One region of the Acutalibacter sp. LFL-21 genome, then DNA from elsewhere that is predicted to be linked to it. Evidence: predicted binding sites of a transcription regulator. Region 1 holds the regulator's gene; the other holds the start of a gene.

Region 1 (6,746 bases):
GGAAGGCCCCGGCCAGCTTCCAGGCGAACTCCCAGTCAAATTCCGGATAGAACACCCGGCTCCACTTAAAGGCGTCCTTCACCTTCATGTTCTCCGGGTAGTAGAGCTTCTCACTCATCAGGTACAGCTTGGAGAGGGCCCGGTCGCTGCCGCCGGCGGGCTCCCCGTCCACGGTGACGCTGCCCCCATCGGGGAAAATGCGCTGGGTCAGCACGTTCAGCAGGGTGGATTTCCCCGCCCCGTTGCGTCCCAGCAGGCCGTAGATCTTCCCCTCCTCCAGGGTAAAGCTCACATCTTTCAGCGCCTGCACCTGGTCAAAGCGCTTGCTCACGTTTTCAATGACAATGCTCATAACTCCTCCTTTTCCCCCTGGGCAAAGCCCCGGTCGATGAGCTTTGCCAGCTCCTCCCGGCCGATGCCCAGCCGTTTGGCCTCTGCCACCAGGCTGGCCACAAAGCGGTCGTAAAAGCCTTCCTTCCGTTTGGCGCGCAGCGTTTCCACCGCGCCGGTCTGCACGAACATGCCAACTCCCCTTTTCTTGTAGACCACGCCCTCCTCCACCAGCAGGTTGATGCCCTTTAGGGCGGTGGCAGGGTTGATCTTATACAGCACGGAAAATTCTGTGATGGAGGGGATCTGGCTTTCCTCCGGGAAGGCCCCGGAGAGGATGCCGTCCTCCAGCCCCTCGGCAATCTGCTGGAAAATCGGCCGGTCCGAATTGAAATCCAGTTCCATGGCTGCCTCCTATCTTTTCTAGTTAATTAGTCAAGTAACTAACCACAACACTATAATACACAGGAACGCGCCCGCTGTCAAGGGGGAAGCTTCGTTTTTTTGCAGGATGTTGCAGAGTGGGGACCATGGCCCCTTGTCCTTTCTCCCAATCCGCACTATAATGGAGCCATACTCCCGTTTTAGAAAGGATGATTTCATTGGAACCCATTACCATGGACCTGTTTACCCAATACAAATTTCTCTCCGGCCTGCGCCGGGGCCCGCTGGGAGAGCTGGCCTTTTTAACCGCCCAGGCGGACGTGGAGGAGAACTCCTACCGGAAAGACCTGTGGCTTAAGCCCCTGGACGGACCGGCTTTCCCCCTGACCACAGACGGGAAGACCGGCGGCTTCCTGTGGGACAGCCCCCACACCCTGCTGTTCCAGTCCACCAGGGACCCGGAGCAGAAAAAGCGCGCGGAGGCGGGCGAGGAGCACACCGCCTTCTACCGCCTGGACCTTCGGGGCGGCGAGGCCCAAAAGGCCTTTGAGGTGCCTCTTTCCGCCTCTCTGCTGGAAAAGGCGGACGAGGGCGTGTACCTGCTGGCCGTGGACTGGGACCTTCGCTTCTCCAAGGCGCACCAGCTCAAAGGCGGCGCCAAAGAGGCCCTTTTGAAGGAAAAGAAGGAGGAGAAGGACTACCAGGTGCTGGATGAGATGCCCTTTTACTTCAACGGGGCGGGCTACGTCAACAAGCACCGGGACGCCCTCTTCCTCTACGAAGAGTCCTCCGGAAAGCTCACACGGGTGACAAAAGAGGCCTTTTCCACCGGCAGCGCCCACCTCAGCCCCGATGGGAAACAGGTGCTTTTCACCGGCCAAAGCTACACCGTAAAGCGGAAGAACAAGTCTGGGGTGTATGTATATGACCGGGAGACCGGCCGGACCACCGAGCTGTTAAAGCCCCGCACCTACGACCTGTACGACGCCCTTTGGTGGGGGGAGAAGATCCTGCTGCTGGCCACCGATGGCAAGCGCTACGGCCTCAACGAGAACGCCCAGTTCTACACCCTGAACCCCGCCTCGGGAGAGGTGGCCCTTCTGGCCCCCTATGAGGACGCCCTGGGCTCCTCTGTGGGCAGCGACTGCCGCCTGGGCGGCGGCCGGGAGTGGGTGCAGGAAGGGGACAAGCTGTACTTTGTCACCACCTTGGGGGGCGCCTCTCAGGTGTACTGCCTGGAAGAGGCTGGGGAAATCCGCCCCGTGTACACCCAGGCCGGCTCGGTGGACTGCATCGACGCGGCGGAGGGTTCCCTTTACTTTGTGGGCATGCAGGACGGGAAGCTGCAAGAGCTGTACCGCTGGGACTGCCGCGCCCAGGAACGGGACCAGCTCACCACCCTGAACGAGAAGGTGCTTGCCGGCCGGTATGTGGCCCTGCCCCAGGCCCTTCCCTACGAGAACGATGGAGTGGATTTGGAGGGCTGGGTGCTGCTGCCCAAGGACTTTGACCCGCAAAAGTCCTATCCCGCCATTTTAGATATCCACGGCGGCCCTAAAACGGTCTACGGCGAGGTGTTCTACCACGAGATGCAGTATTGGGCCAGCCAGGGCTGGTTTGTGTTCTTTACCAACCCACGGGGCGGAGACGGCCGGGGCAACCAGTTTGCCGACCTGCGGGGAAAATACGGCACCATTGATTACGACGACCTGATGGCCTTTACGGACCGTGTGCTGGAAAAGTATCCCCAAATCGACGAGAAGCGGCTGTGCGTCACCGGGGGCAGCTATGGCGGCTTTATGACCAATTGGATCATCGGCCACACCCACCGGTTCGCCGCCGCCGCGTCCCAGCGCTCCATCGCCAACTGGGTGGGCTTTGGGTTTACCTCGGACATTGGAGAGGACTTTGCCCGGGATCAAATGGGCCTGGGCGCCCGGGACAACGTGTGGAACAGCATGGAAAAGCTGTGGGAACACTCCCCCTTAAAGTACCTGGATAACTGCTCCACCCCCACCCTGTTCCTCCACAGCGACGAAGACTACCGCTGCCCTCTGTCCGAGGGGTATCAAATGTATGCCGCCCTGCAGCAGCGGGGCGTGGAGACCCGCATGATCATCTTCCACGGGGAAAACCACGAGCTCTCCCGCAGCGGCAAACCCCGGCACCGCATCCGCCGGCTGCAGGAGATCACCCAATGGTTTGAGCGCCACATCTAACGCCTCCGGCGCCATTCCCCTGTACTAACCCTTCCCCCGCTTTCATATGTATAAACACATTGGAAGCGAGGGGTGCATATGTCTGACCGTGTCATCGACGACCGGGCCACCAGGCTCGGCGAATACATTGTGGAAAACAAAGCGACCGTGCGCCGGGCCGCCAAGCAGTTCGGCGTCAGCAAGAGCACAGTGCACAAGGATGTTTCCCAGCGCCTGAAATACCTGGACAGCGGCCTGTACCGGGACGTGAAAAACGTGCTGGCCGTCAACAAGGCCCAGCGCCACATTCGGGGCGGGCTGGCCACCAAAAAGAAATACCAGGCTCTCAAATAAAAAAGGGCGGAGCGCCTCTTTGGGGCAGCTCCGCCTTTTTCCGGCTTACTGGGCATTGTCCAGCAGGGGCTGGGGATCCACCGCCACCCCGTCCCGGCGCACCTCCACATGGAGGTGCGGCTCCTCGGCCGCCTCATAGGGCACGGCCGTCACCACGCCGATCTGCTGGCCCATGGCCACCACATCTCCGGCCTCCACCTGGAAGTCCTCCCCCAGGCCGCAGTAGTAGAACAGGTAGTCCCCGTGCTCAATCAGGGCCACGTTGCCCAGCATGCTGTCGGTGTAGACCTCCCGCACCTGGCCGTTGGCGCAGGCCATCACCGGGGCTTGGGGCTGGGCGCTGATATCCAGCCCTGTGTGGATGCGCCAATCCTTCATGGTCTGGGAATACACCGGCGCCCCGGCGCTGTAGGCATGCAGCACCTCGCCGCCCTCAACGGGCCATATCATCTCCGCGCTGATCTCATACAGGGGAGCGTTGGCAGGCACCTGGGGGGCCTGGCTGCTCTCTGAGGATTGGCTGCTCTCTGGAGCCTGACTCTCCGGAGAGGGCTCTGCCTGCTGGGTCACCTCTCCCGCCGTCTCCTGGGCGGGCTGGGAGGAGGAGGTTCGGGGCGCTTCCGGGTCGTCATTTTCCGTATCCTCTGGATCGGCCGCCTGAGAGGCAGCGCTCTCCGCCTGTCTGGAGGCGTTCGCTAGGGTGTCCGCTTCCTCCTTGGCCTCTTGGCTTTCCCGCACATCCTCTGCCTGCTGGCTGGCCAGGGAGGATTCCTCCGCCGTGGGTTCCACATAGCTGTTTACCGCGTCATAGGTGCTCCACGCGGCAACGCCCACCGCCACCAGGCACACCGCCAGCGCCAGGTAAAATCCGCTGCGCCGGGCCTTTTCCTCCGTAAAGCGTTTTCCGTTCATATCACACGTTCCTTTCGGCTCAAAATACGGTCGCACAGGTATTTTGGGCCTGTTGGAACGGGTTTATGCAGCAAAGAAAGAGAAACCCCCGGCAGCTTCCGCTGCCGGGGGTTTCTCTTTAGCTTGAGGGGTATTATTGAGGAGGGTAGAACATGTATCTCAAGAAAAGGTGCGGTCCATTTCTTTTGAGTACGCTGTTATTATACCCAAAAATTCCGGGAGAGTTGTTACGGCGCTGTGAATAAACCTTAAAGAATTTCTTCCGATTTTGTGAACTTTTCAGGGGGGCAAAATGCATCGGATTTCCCGCAAAAACTCCGTTTTTTCGCAAACAAATGTTTGCGAAGCGCTTCATCTTGTGCTATAATAGAGAAAACCATTCCAGGAAAGCGGGGCGCGGGTATGGAGCATCTCACGAAAAGCCAGCAGAAAGTCTATGATTTCCTCCGGCAGAAGGTATCCGGGGGCGTCCCCCCCACGGTGCGGGAGATCTGCGCTGCCACGGGGCTGCGCTCCACCTCCACGGTTCACGCCCATTTGAAGACCTTGGAGCGCCTGGGCTACATCACCCGAGAGGCAGGCTTGAACCGCTCCATCCGGGTGGAGGGGGAGTCCCCTGCCGCCCAGGTGCCCATTCTGGGCAAGGTCACGGCGGGCATGCCTATCCTGGCGGTGGAGGACATTGAGGGCTACATCCCCTTCCCCCCCAAGGCAGGCAAGGAGCTGTTTGCCCTGCATGTCAGCGGCCTGAGCATGCGGGACGCCGGCATTTTAGACGGGGACTATGTGGTGGCCGAGCGGGTCTCCACCGCGGACGACGGGGAGATCGTGGTGGCCATGATCGACGATGAAGCCACGGTCAAGCGCCTGTACCGGGAAAAGGAGGGCGTGCGCCTGCAGCCTGCAAACCCGGACTTCCAGCCCATCTACTCCGACCACGCCTCTGTGCTGGGCAAGGTCATCGCCGTGGTGCGCTACTATTGAAAAAACGCCAGCCTGTGAAAAAAGCCGTCCTTTTGGACGGCCTTTCTTTTTGTTCCAGGAGGAGAAGCCTCATCCCCGCAGGTATTCCTCCAGGGGCTCCAGGTACTTGCGCTCCGCCTTATCATAAGAGGAGGCCACCATCTGGGCGGCCATCCGGTCCTCTGGGGAGGGATTCTTTTTCCCGGCCAGCATTTTGCGGAATACACCCATCATCCACTTGTCCACGGGGCCCATGGCCTCGTAGTTCAGGCCGCCCCACAGGTAGAAGGCCCGCACCTGCCGCCTCTCTTCCGGGGTCAGGTTCTGGGCCACGCACTGCTCCACGGTGTGCTCCTCGGGAGGCATGGCCCCGGTGAAAAACACCGCCAGCCGCTTGCCCCGCAGCCGGGGCAGCTGCTTTTTGAACCACCCCAGCTTGCGGATGCCCCCGGCGTGGACGCTGGAGCCGAACACCACTTTGTCATAGGCGGCCAGGTCCACGCTGTCCCGCTGGGAAAAGGGGACGCAGCGGCAGGCGAGGTCCTCCTCCAGCCACTGGGCGTAGCGCTTGGCGAAGCCTGTTTTGGAATAGTAAATGACCAGCGTTCTCATAACATCGCTCCCCTTCCAGGCGGGCAAGGCCCTTTTCTCCAGCATATCCAACGGCGCGGCCCCTGTCAAGTTAAATCTTCGCTCACTCTGGCATGACCCAATACAGGGGGCGCTGGCTCAGGGCCCAGCCCAGCCGGCGGTGCAGCGCCAGAGAGGCCTCGTTCCCGTGGAAGATCTGGGAGAAGGGCACCCATCCCCGTTCCAGGCAGAACCCGGTCATAAAGGCCATCAGGGCGGTGGCAGCCCCCTTGCGCCGGTGCTGGGGCAGCACCTCCAGCATGCCCACGCTGCCCTCGGCGTGCATGCCGATGAAGCCCAGCAGCTCCCCCTTTTGAAAGGCCCCGTGCATTACACCGGCGGCGATGCGCTTGTGGATGTACTCTGGGTCGGTGAAAGAGTGGTAGTTCTCCAGGATCAAAGAAAAGAACTCCTCCCCCAGGGGGCGGATCTCAAACCCCGGGGGCACGGGAAGGGGCTCTTTTTCCAGATAGGCCGCCTGGGTGCAGCCCCGCAGATCCGGCAGGTGATACTGGTCCCGGAGGAAGGCCCCCGTCTCCCCGTCGTGGGCTGTGGCAATCTCCATGGCCTCCACGCCGGCGCACAGGGCCTTTCCTGCCTCCAAGCTGTCCGCCGCCAGCATGAATGCCTCTCCCGGGCCGTTGTACAGCAGCAAGCCGTCCTTCCGCAAGGAGACCACCTCCACCATGCCCCGGTCCAAGGGGCCCAGCATATCCATATACAGCAGGGGGTCCCGCTCCAAATACTCTCTGGCTTTTTGCAGCGCGTCCATCGCCTTCTCCTTTCTCTATGCCTGGAAAAAGGGAGAGCCACAGGCCCTCCCCCGTTTTTCATCACTTACCGGATATCAATGCCCTCTAACAGCAGGGGCCGCACCTGGCCCCCATCCAGCCCGCCATAGCGCAGGGGCTGCGCCACCAGGAAATATCCGCCCTGCGGCACCTGGCTCAAGTCGCAGCTCTCCAAAATGGCCAC
Region 2 (6,746 bases), on a different contig from region 1:
TGGGATTCCGCCGCCCCTCTACGGCGATGGTGCGGTAAAACACCTTCCACAGGTTCTGCCAGCAGAGCTCTTCCCTGCTGGGCGGCGGCAGTTCCACCTGGTCCGCTTGAAAGAACTCCCCCGCCTGCCCCTCGCGGCCCCGGTAGAGAAAGCCCATTTGGTGGGTTTCGTCGTAGATCATAAAGTTTTCGCCGGAGAGGCGGCCGCAGAAATGGGGCGCCACCAGGGGCAGCACCGTGTTTTTGGGGGTGATGCGGGCCGCCAGGAATTCCCCGCAGTCGGCAAAGCGGAGAAACCCCAGGATATGGTGGGCCTCATTGCGCAGGGAAAGGGCGGCCTTTTCCAGGGTGTTCACAACGGGCTCTGTGGTGAGCCGGACCACCTGCCCGCCGTATTTGTAGCCCATCAGCAGAAAGCGCAGCAGGGCCATCTCCCGCTGGGGCAGGCAGGTGAGGAACCCCTCCCGCACCAGGCGGTGGGCTTGGGGGGAGATCTTCCGGGGAATGGACCGCTCCACCCGCTGGGCCAGGTCCAGCCGGGTGGGGATGTCCCTGCGGCCGAACAGGCTCTGCTGCTCGTCCTCTTGGGAGCGGATGTCCACGGGCAGCTCCTTGGCCTGGAAACACTGGGCCACGCAGCACAGGAACCCCTGGTAAGAGCCGTCGTAGTGGTAGATCAAATTTGTCCGGTAAGGCATTTTACACCATCCTCCTTGGTGGGGGCGAAGAGGGAGAGCTGCTCCGGCTGGTCCAGGGCCAGCCCTCCGCCCGCTTTCCCCGGCAGCTGGGTGCGGTGAAAGGGGGACCCCTCCCGGATGGCCCCCGCAACGACCGCCGGGTCGTCCGTGGGCAGGGGGGAGAGGCTCTTTCCCCGGCAGGTGAGGAAGAACCGGGCCCGCTTCAGCACCACCCCCAGTTTTTTCAGATCGGGAAAGTCCAGCTTGGCGTACCGCCGGGCCGCCCGGATGCGCCGGGCGCTCTTTACCCCAATGCCCGGCACCCGCAGCAGCATTTCATAGGGGGCGCTGTTCACCTCCAGGGGGAAGAGCTCCATGTGGCGCACGGCCCAGCAGCATTTGGGGTCCAGCAGGGGGTCGAAGTCCGGGGCCTCCTCGTCTAAGATCTCCGCGGCGGTGAAGCCGTAGAACCGGAGGAGCCAGTCCGCCTGGTAGAGCCGGTGCTCCCGCAGCAGGGGAGGCGGGGTGTTCCGGGCGGGCAGGTTCCGGTCGCTGACCACGGGCATGTAGGCGGAGTAGAACACCCGCTTCAGCCCGAATTTTTGATAGAGCCCCTCGGTCAGCCGCAGGATCTGCCGGTCGCTTTCGGGGGTGGCGCCAACGATCATCTGGGTGGACTGCCCGGCTGGGACGAACTGGGGCGCGTGGCGGTAGGCTGCCAGGGCGTGGCTGTTTTCCTGGATGCCGTCCCGGATGAGTCCCATGGGGGACAGGATTTTCTCCTTGCTCTTTTGGGGCGCCAGCAGCTTCAGGCTCTTTTGAGAGGGCAGCTCGATGTTGACGCTCATGCGGTCGGCGTACAGGCCCAGCTGGTAGGTCAGCTGGGGAGAGGCCCCGGGGATGGCCTTTACATGGATGTACCCGCCAAACCGCTCCACCTGGCGCAGGCGCTTGAGCACCGCCAGCATCCGCTCGCAGGTGTTGTCAGGATTTTCCAGCACCGCCGAGCTGAGGAACAGCCCCTCGATGTAGTTGCGGCGGTAGAACTCCATGGTCAGGCGGCACAGCTCCTCTGGGGAGAAGGTGGCCCGGCGGCACTCCAGCGAGCGGCGGTTGACGCAGTAGGCGCAGTCATAGGCGCAGTCGTTGGACATAAGCACCTTCAAAAGGGAGATGCAGCGGCCGTCGGCGGCAAAACTGTGGCAGATGCCCGCCTTGACCGCGTTGCCCAAAGTTCCCGGCCGGCCTGCCCGGTCCACCCCGCTGGAGGTGCAGGCCACGTCGTACTTGGCCGCGTCAGTGAGAATTTCCAGTTTTTCAAACATGTCCATGACCATACCGCCTTTGTCCATCCATCCGAAGCGGGCCGCGCCTCACTTCTTGTCCCGGTTTTTTGTTTCCAGCGCGGTGCCGCGGCGCACGCTTCCCCCGCCGAAGCGTTCCCGCAGGGCATCCACGGCGGTCTCCAGCCGCTCTTCCCGTTCCAGTCCCTCGGTTCGGTCAAAAAAGCTCAGCTGGGCCCCGCTGGCCTCTACCAGCTTTCCCGCCCGCAGGCCCAGCAGCCGCACCGACCAGCGCCGGTCCTCCTTGCGGTACAGCTCCAGGGCGGCCCGGTACAGGGAGCGGGCGTCGCACACGGCGGGCTCCAGCCTGCACTGGCGCTGGTACTCTTGAAAGTCCCCGCTCTTCACCGTCAGCTGTACCTCTCCCGCCTTCATCCCTTGGTGCCGCAGGCGGCTGGCCACAGACTCCGCCAGCTCCAGCAGGGTGCGGCAGACCTCCTCTTCCGAAGTCACATCGTGGGGCAGGGTGGTGCTGTTGCCGATGGTCTTGGGGGGTTCGGCGGCGCCTGCCGCCGCCACAGGGGAGGTGTCCAGGCCGTTGGCGTAGGTCCACAGGGCCTCCCCGGCCCTGCCCAGCATCCGGCGCATGGCGGGCAGCTCCATGCGGGCGATGTCCCCAATGGTGTGGATGCCGAATTTCTCCAGGGTCTTCCCTGTGTGGGGCCCCACAAACAGCAGGGCCTGGGCGGGCAGCTTCCAGATGACGCTTTCCATCTGCTCCCGACCAAAGACGGTGACGGCGTCTGGCTTTTTGTAGTCGCTGCCCAGCTTGGCGAACACCTTGTTGTAGGACACCCCAATGGAGACCGTGAGCCCCAGCTCTTTTTTCACGGTCCGGCGGATTTGCTGGGCAATCTGCTCCCCATCCCCGAAGAGCCTCTCGCTGCCGTAGACATCCAGCCAGCATTCATCCAGGCTGAAGGGCTCCACCAGGTCTGTGAACCGGCAGTAAATCTCCTGGGCCATGCGGGAATACTCCGCGTACCGCTCCCGGTGGGGCTTTACCAGCTGAAGCCCGGGGCATTTCCGCATGGCCTGCCAGATGGGCTCCGCTGTCTGCACCCCCATTTTCTTGGCCAGCATGTTTTTGGCCAGGATAATGCCGTGGCGGCTCTCCTTGTCCCCGGCCACAGCCATGGGCACGTCCCGGTACTCCGGGGCGAACAGCGTCTCCACCGAGGCGTAGAAGTTGTTCATATCCACATGTAAGATGCCATTTTCCACGGGGAACCCTCCTGATCGAACGTGTGTTTGTATTTATTATAGAACGTGTGTTCTAAATTTGCAAGAGGAACTTGCAAAAAAATAAAGCCCCCTTTCGGAGGCTTTGCTTTGTCGTGCGTTTATACAGTAAGAGCGATCAAATCTGTTTCCACAATGGTATCCAAAGTATCATCGTTGAACACCACCAGGGAGAACTCCACGCTCTCCACAGCGGTCACACCGTTCTCCTCCAGGGTGCTGGCGTAAATGGTCAGTTCGTCGTTGGACTTTTTGCCGGGGGTCACCTGGGTGGCGAACATGGCGTTCATCATCATGCCGTTGGCGGAGAAATCCTGGACATTCACAAGGATGGGCTGCTCGCTGTTGTTCTCCACAGTCATTCTCAGCTCTGCGTTGCCCTCCTCCGTCATCTCCATGCCGGTGTAGGTGATCTTGATGCCGCTCTCATTCACCAGCACCTGGTTGACAGCCACCGCCGCGGCGGGCTCTTCCCCGGCCGTGCTGGAGGGCTCTTCCTCCACGGCGGAGGTCTCTTCCTCCGGGGCGGGGGTGAGCTGCTGGGCCTGGGCGCTCTCCAGCTCGTCCACCCGCTGGCTCAGAACGTCCAGCCGGGAGGAGAGCTCTTCCAGGGCCGACTGGGTGGCGTCATCTCCTGCCGCGCTGCACCCGGCAAAGGCGGCGCACAGCAACAACCCGGCCAAAATGGCATAAATCATTTTCTTCATAATTTCCTCAAACTCCTTGCTCGAAAAATAGAAATCTCACGGGGGTCTCCCCCAGATTCAGTGTACGCCCCGGCCCGCAAAAAGTCAACGGAGGTGACCGGGAAAAGAGGCAGAAAAAATCCCCTGCCGCAGGGCAGGGGACAGTTCTGCGTTTTGAGGGAAACTCAATAGTTTTCGGCCTTGATCTGGAAGTAGGCCTGGGGATGGGCGCACACGGGACACACTTCGGGGGCCTTCTTGCCGATGACGATGTGGCCGCAGTTGGCGCACTGCCAGATCACGTCGCCATCCCGGGAGAACACCAAGCCGTCCTCCAGGTTCTTCACCAGCTTGAGGTAGCGCTCCTCGTGCTCCTTCTCAATTTTGGCCACGCCCTCGAACAGGTCGGCAATGTGGTCAAAGCCCTCTTCCCGGGCGGTCTTGGCGAAACCGGCGTACATGTCGGTCCACTCGTAGTTCTCGCCGGCAGCGGCATCCTTCAGGTTGTCGATGGTGTCGCCAATGCCGCCGTGGAGCAGCTTGAACCAGATCTTGGCATGCTCTTTCTCGTTGTTGGCGGTCTCCTCAAACAGGGCGGCAATTTGCACATAGCCGTCCTTTTTGGCCTTGCTGGCGTAATAGGTGTACTTGTTCCGGGCCTGGGACTCCCCGGCAAACGCGGTCATCAGGTTGGTCTCAGTCTTAGAGCCTTTCAGTTCGGGCATGGTCATGTTCCTCCTTAAAGAAAATTTGGAAACTCCTGGATGTTTCTAAACTTAGTATAAGCCTTTTACATCTAAATGTCAAGGATATTTTTAAGAATAATTCTTATTTTTTAACAGGGCCTTGAAATGCTTGAAATGTAAATTTATCGTGAAGGGTGGGCGGCGGCGGTTGAAAAACGCACGGGGCAAAGGTATACTAAAATAGAACGGCCGCCCCCTGGGGGCCGGCCCCTTGAAAGGATGTGTTTTGGGTGCTGTTCCAAAAGTTCCAGCAGTTCATGTATGGGCGCTATGGCGGGGACAAATTCAGCTTGTTCCTGCTGGTGATAGCTTTAGTATTGTCCCTTTTCGGCGCTTTATTCTGGCCCATTGCCCTGGTGGCCGACGTTGTCTTTCTCTATGTGCTCTTCCGCATGTTCTCTCGGAATCATGCGGCCCGCCAGCGGGAATACTACGCCTTTATGAAGGTGTGGGGGCCGGTGGAGCAGTGGTTTCGGTTCCAGCGCACCCGCTTTCGAGAGCGGAAAACCTATAAGTATTTTCACTGCCCGCACTGCCGGCAGCGCCTGCGGGCGCCCCGGGGGCGGGGGAAGATCCAGGTCACCTGCCAGAAGTGCCATAACGTCTTTGTGACAAAGACATAAAAGGCCGAAAGGAAAAGGCAGGGGAAGCGGCCCGGCGGGAAACCGGGCTTTTGGAAAAGGAGGAGTGTTCATGCGCCTGAAGGATATTGGCATCAGCCTGCGGGATGAGAAAAAGGTGCTGCGCAACGGTATGATCCTGCTGGTCTTTGCCGCGGTGCTGGTGCTGGTTTTAATGCGGTTTGACCAGGTGTGGGGGGCGGTGCTCACAGTGGTGGGTACGGTGGCCCCGGTGTTTTACGGCATTGTGCTGGCCTATATCCTCAATGTGTTCGTGCATTTCTTTGAGGATGTGGCCTTCAAACCCCTGCGAAACGTCAAATCCAAGCTGTGGAAGAGGGTGCGCCGCCCGTTGGCGGTGGCCTTGGCTTACCTGCTGGTGGCCCTGGTGCTGGTGTCCATCATCGCCTTCATTATCCCCGGCCTGATTGAATCCATGGGGATTTTGGCCGATACGGTCCAACAGACGGTGCCCGGCTATGTCACTAGCGCCATGAACTGGCTGAACGAATTTGCCCAGGAAAATGACCTGACCTTTATCCAGGATTTCCTGCGGAACTTCAACTGGAGCAACGTGCTTTCCAGCGCCAGCGCCGTGCTGCGGGACTTCCTCTCCTCCCTGGTGGGGGTCACTATCAATGTGGCCTCCGGGGTGTTTGCCGCAGTGATGGGTTTCATTTTCTCCGTATACATGCTGATGGGCAAGGAAAAACTGCTGCGGGGGGTCAAGTCCACGCTGCTGGCGTTCCTCCCCCGGCCCACAGCCCAGAAAATTGGCCAAATCGCCACGCTGACCAACCGCATGTTCTTCAACTTTATTCGGGGCCAGCTGCTGGAGTGTGTCATTCTGGGCTCCCTGTGTTATGTGGGCATGAGTATTTTGCAGCTGGATTATGCCCTGCTCATCTCTTCCGTGGTGACTTTGGGGGCACTGATCCCTATTTTGGGCGCTTACATTGGCGCGGCGGTGGGAGTGCTCATCCTGCTGCTGGTCCACCCCATTGACGCCCTGATTTTCCTGATCTTCCTGCTGATCCTCCAGCAGGTGGAGGGCAACATGATCTACCCCCGCGTGGTGGGCTCCTCCATTGGCCTTCCCCCCCTGTGGACCCTGTTCGCGGTGGTGTTCTGGGGCGGCGTGCTGGGAATCCCTGGCATCCTTTTCGGCACACCTGCCACGGCGGTGATCTACCAGCTGCTGCGCACCTCGGTGCGTACCCGGCTGCGGCAGAGGAATATTGATCCCAAGGATCCCCAGTTCCCTCTCCCGCCCGAGGAGGACGAGGCTTCGCAGCCGCCTGACCAGCAGCGCTTGGACGATGTGTGAGACACCAGAGTATGAAAAGAGCCCGGCAGAGATTATCTGCCGGGCTTTCTCTTATGGCTTGCATACTTTACAGGCACTGCGGCCAGAGGCGATGGCTTCTGCAATG

What was found. The regulator LexA, encoded in region 1, represses DNA repair genes until DNA is damaged. The targets are predictions, from matches to a motif close to CNAACANNTGTTNG.
Region 2: a site for LexA is predicted at 3,260-3,273, ahead of dinB (DNA polymerase IV). Genes of this name have one in related genera too.

Annotation. Positions count from the first base shown of each region.
Region 1 covers NZ_JAOTNT010000001.1:346,967-353,712, forward strand. The annotation lists gene ODJ80_RS01560 (ABC transporter ATP-binding protein) at 1-352, opposite strand, end outside; gene ODJ80_RS01565 (GntR family transcriptional regulator) at 349-735, opposite strand; gene ODJ80_RS01570 (S9 family peptidase) at 924-2,933, shown strand; gene ODJ80_RS01575 (sporulation transcriptional regulator SpoIIID) at 3,012-3,266, shown strand; gene ODJ80_RS01580 (M23 family metallopeptidase) at 3,312-4,178, opposite strand; gene lexA (transcriptional repressor LexA) at 4,581-5,162, shown strand; gene ODJ80_RS01590 (flavodoxin domain-containing protein) at 5,232-5,753, opposite strand; gene ODJ80_RS01595 (GNAT family N-acetyltransferase) at 5,836-6,543, opposite strand; gene ODJ80_RS01600 (cyclase family protein) at 6,609-6,746, opposite strand, start outside.
Region 2 covers NZ_JAOTNT010000005.1:87,849-94,594, forward strand. The annotation lists gene ODJ80_RS07505 (TIGR03915 family putative DNA repair protein) at 1-697, opposite strand, end outside; gene ODJ80_RS07510 (putative DNA modification/repair radical SAM protein) at 676-2,007, opposite strand; gene dinB (DNA polymerase IV) at 2,050-3,243, opposite strand; gene ODJ80_RS07520 (hypothetical protein) at 3,363-3,968, opposite strand; gene rbr (rubrerythrin) at 4,133-4,672, opposite strand; gene ODJ80_RS07530 (hypothetical protein) at 4,924-5,316, shown strand; gene ODJ80_RS07535 (AI-2E family transporter) at 5,387-6,640, shown strand; gene ODJ80_RS07540 (S-layer homology domain-containing protein) at 6,692-6,746, opposite strand, start outside.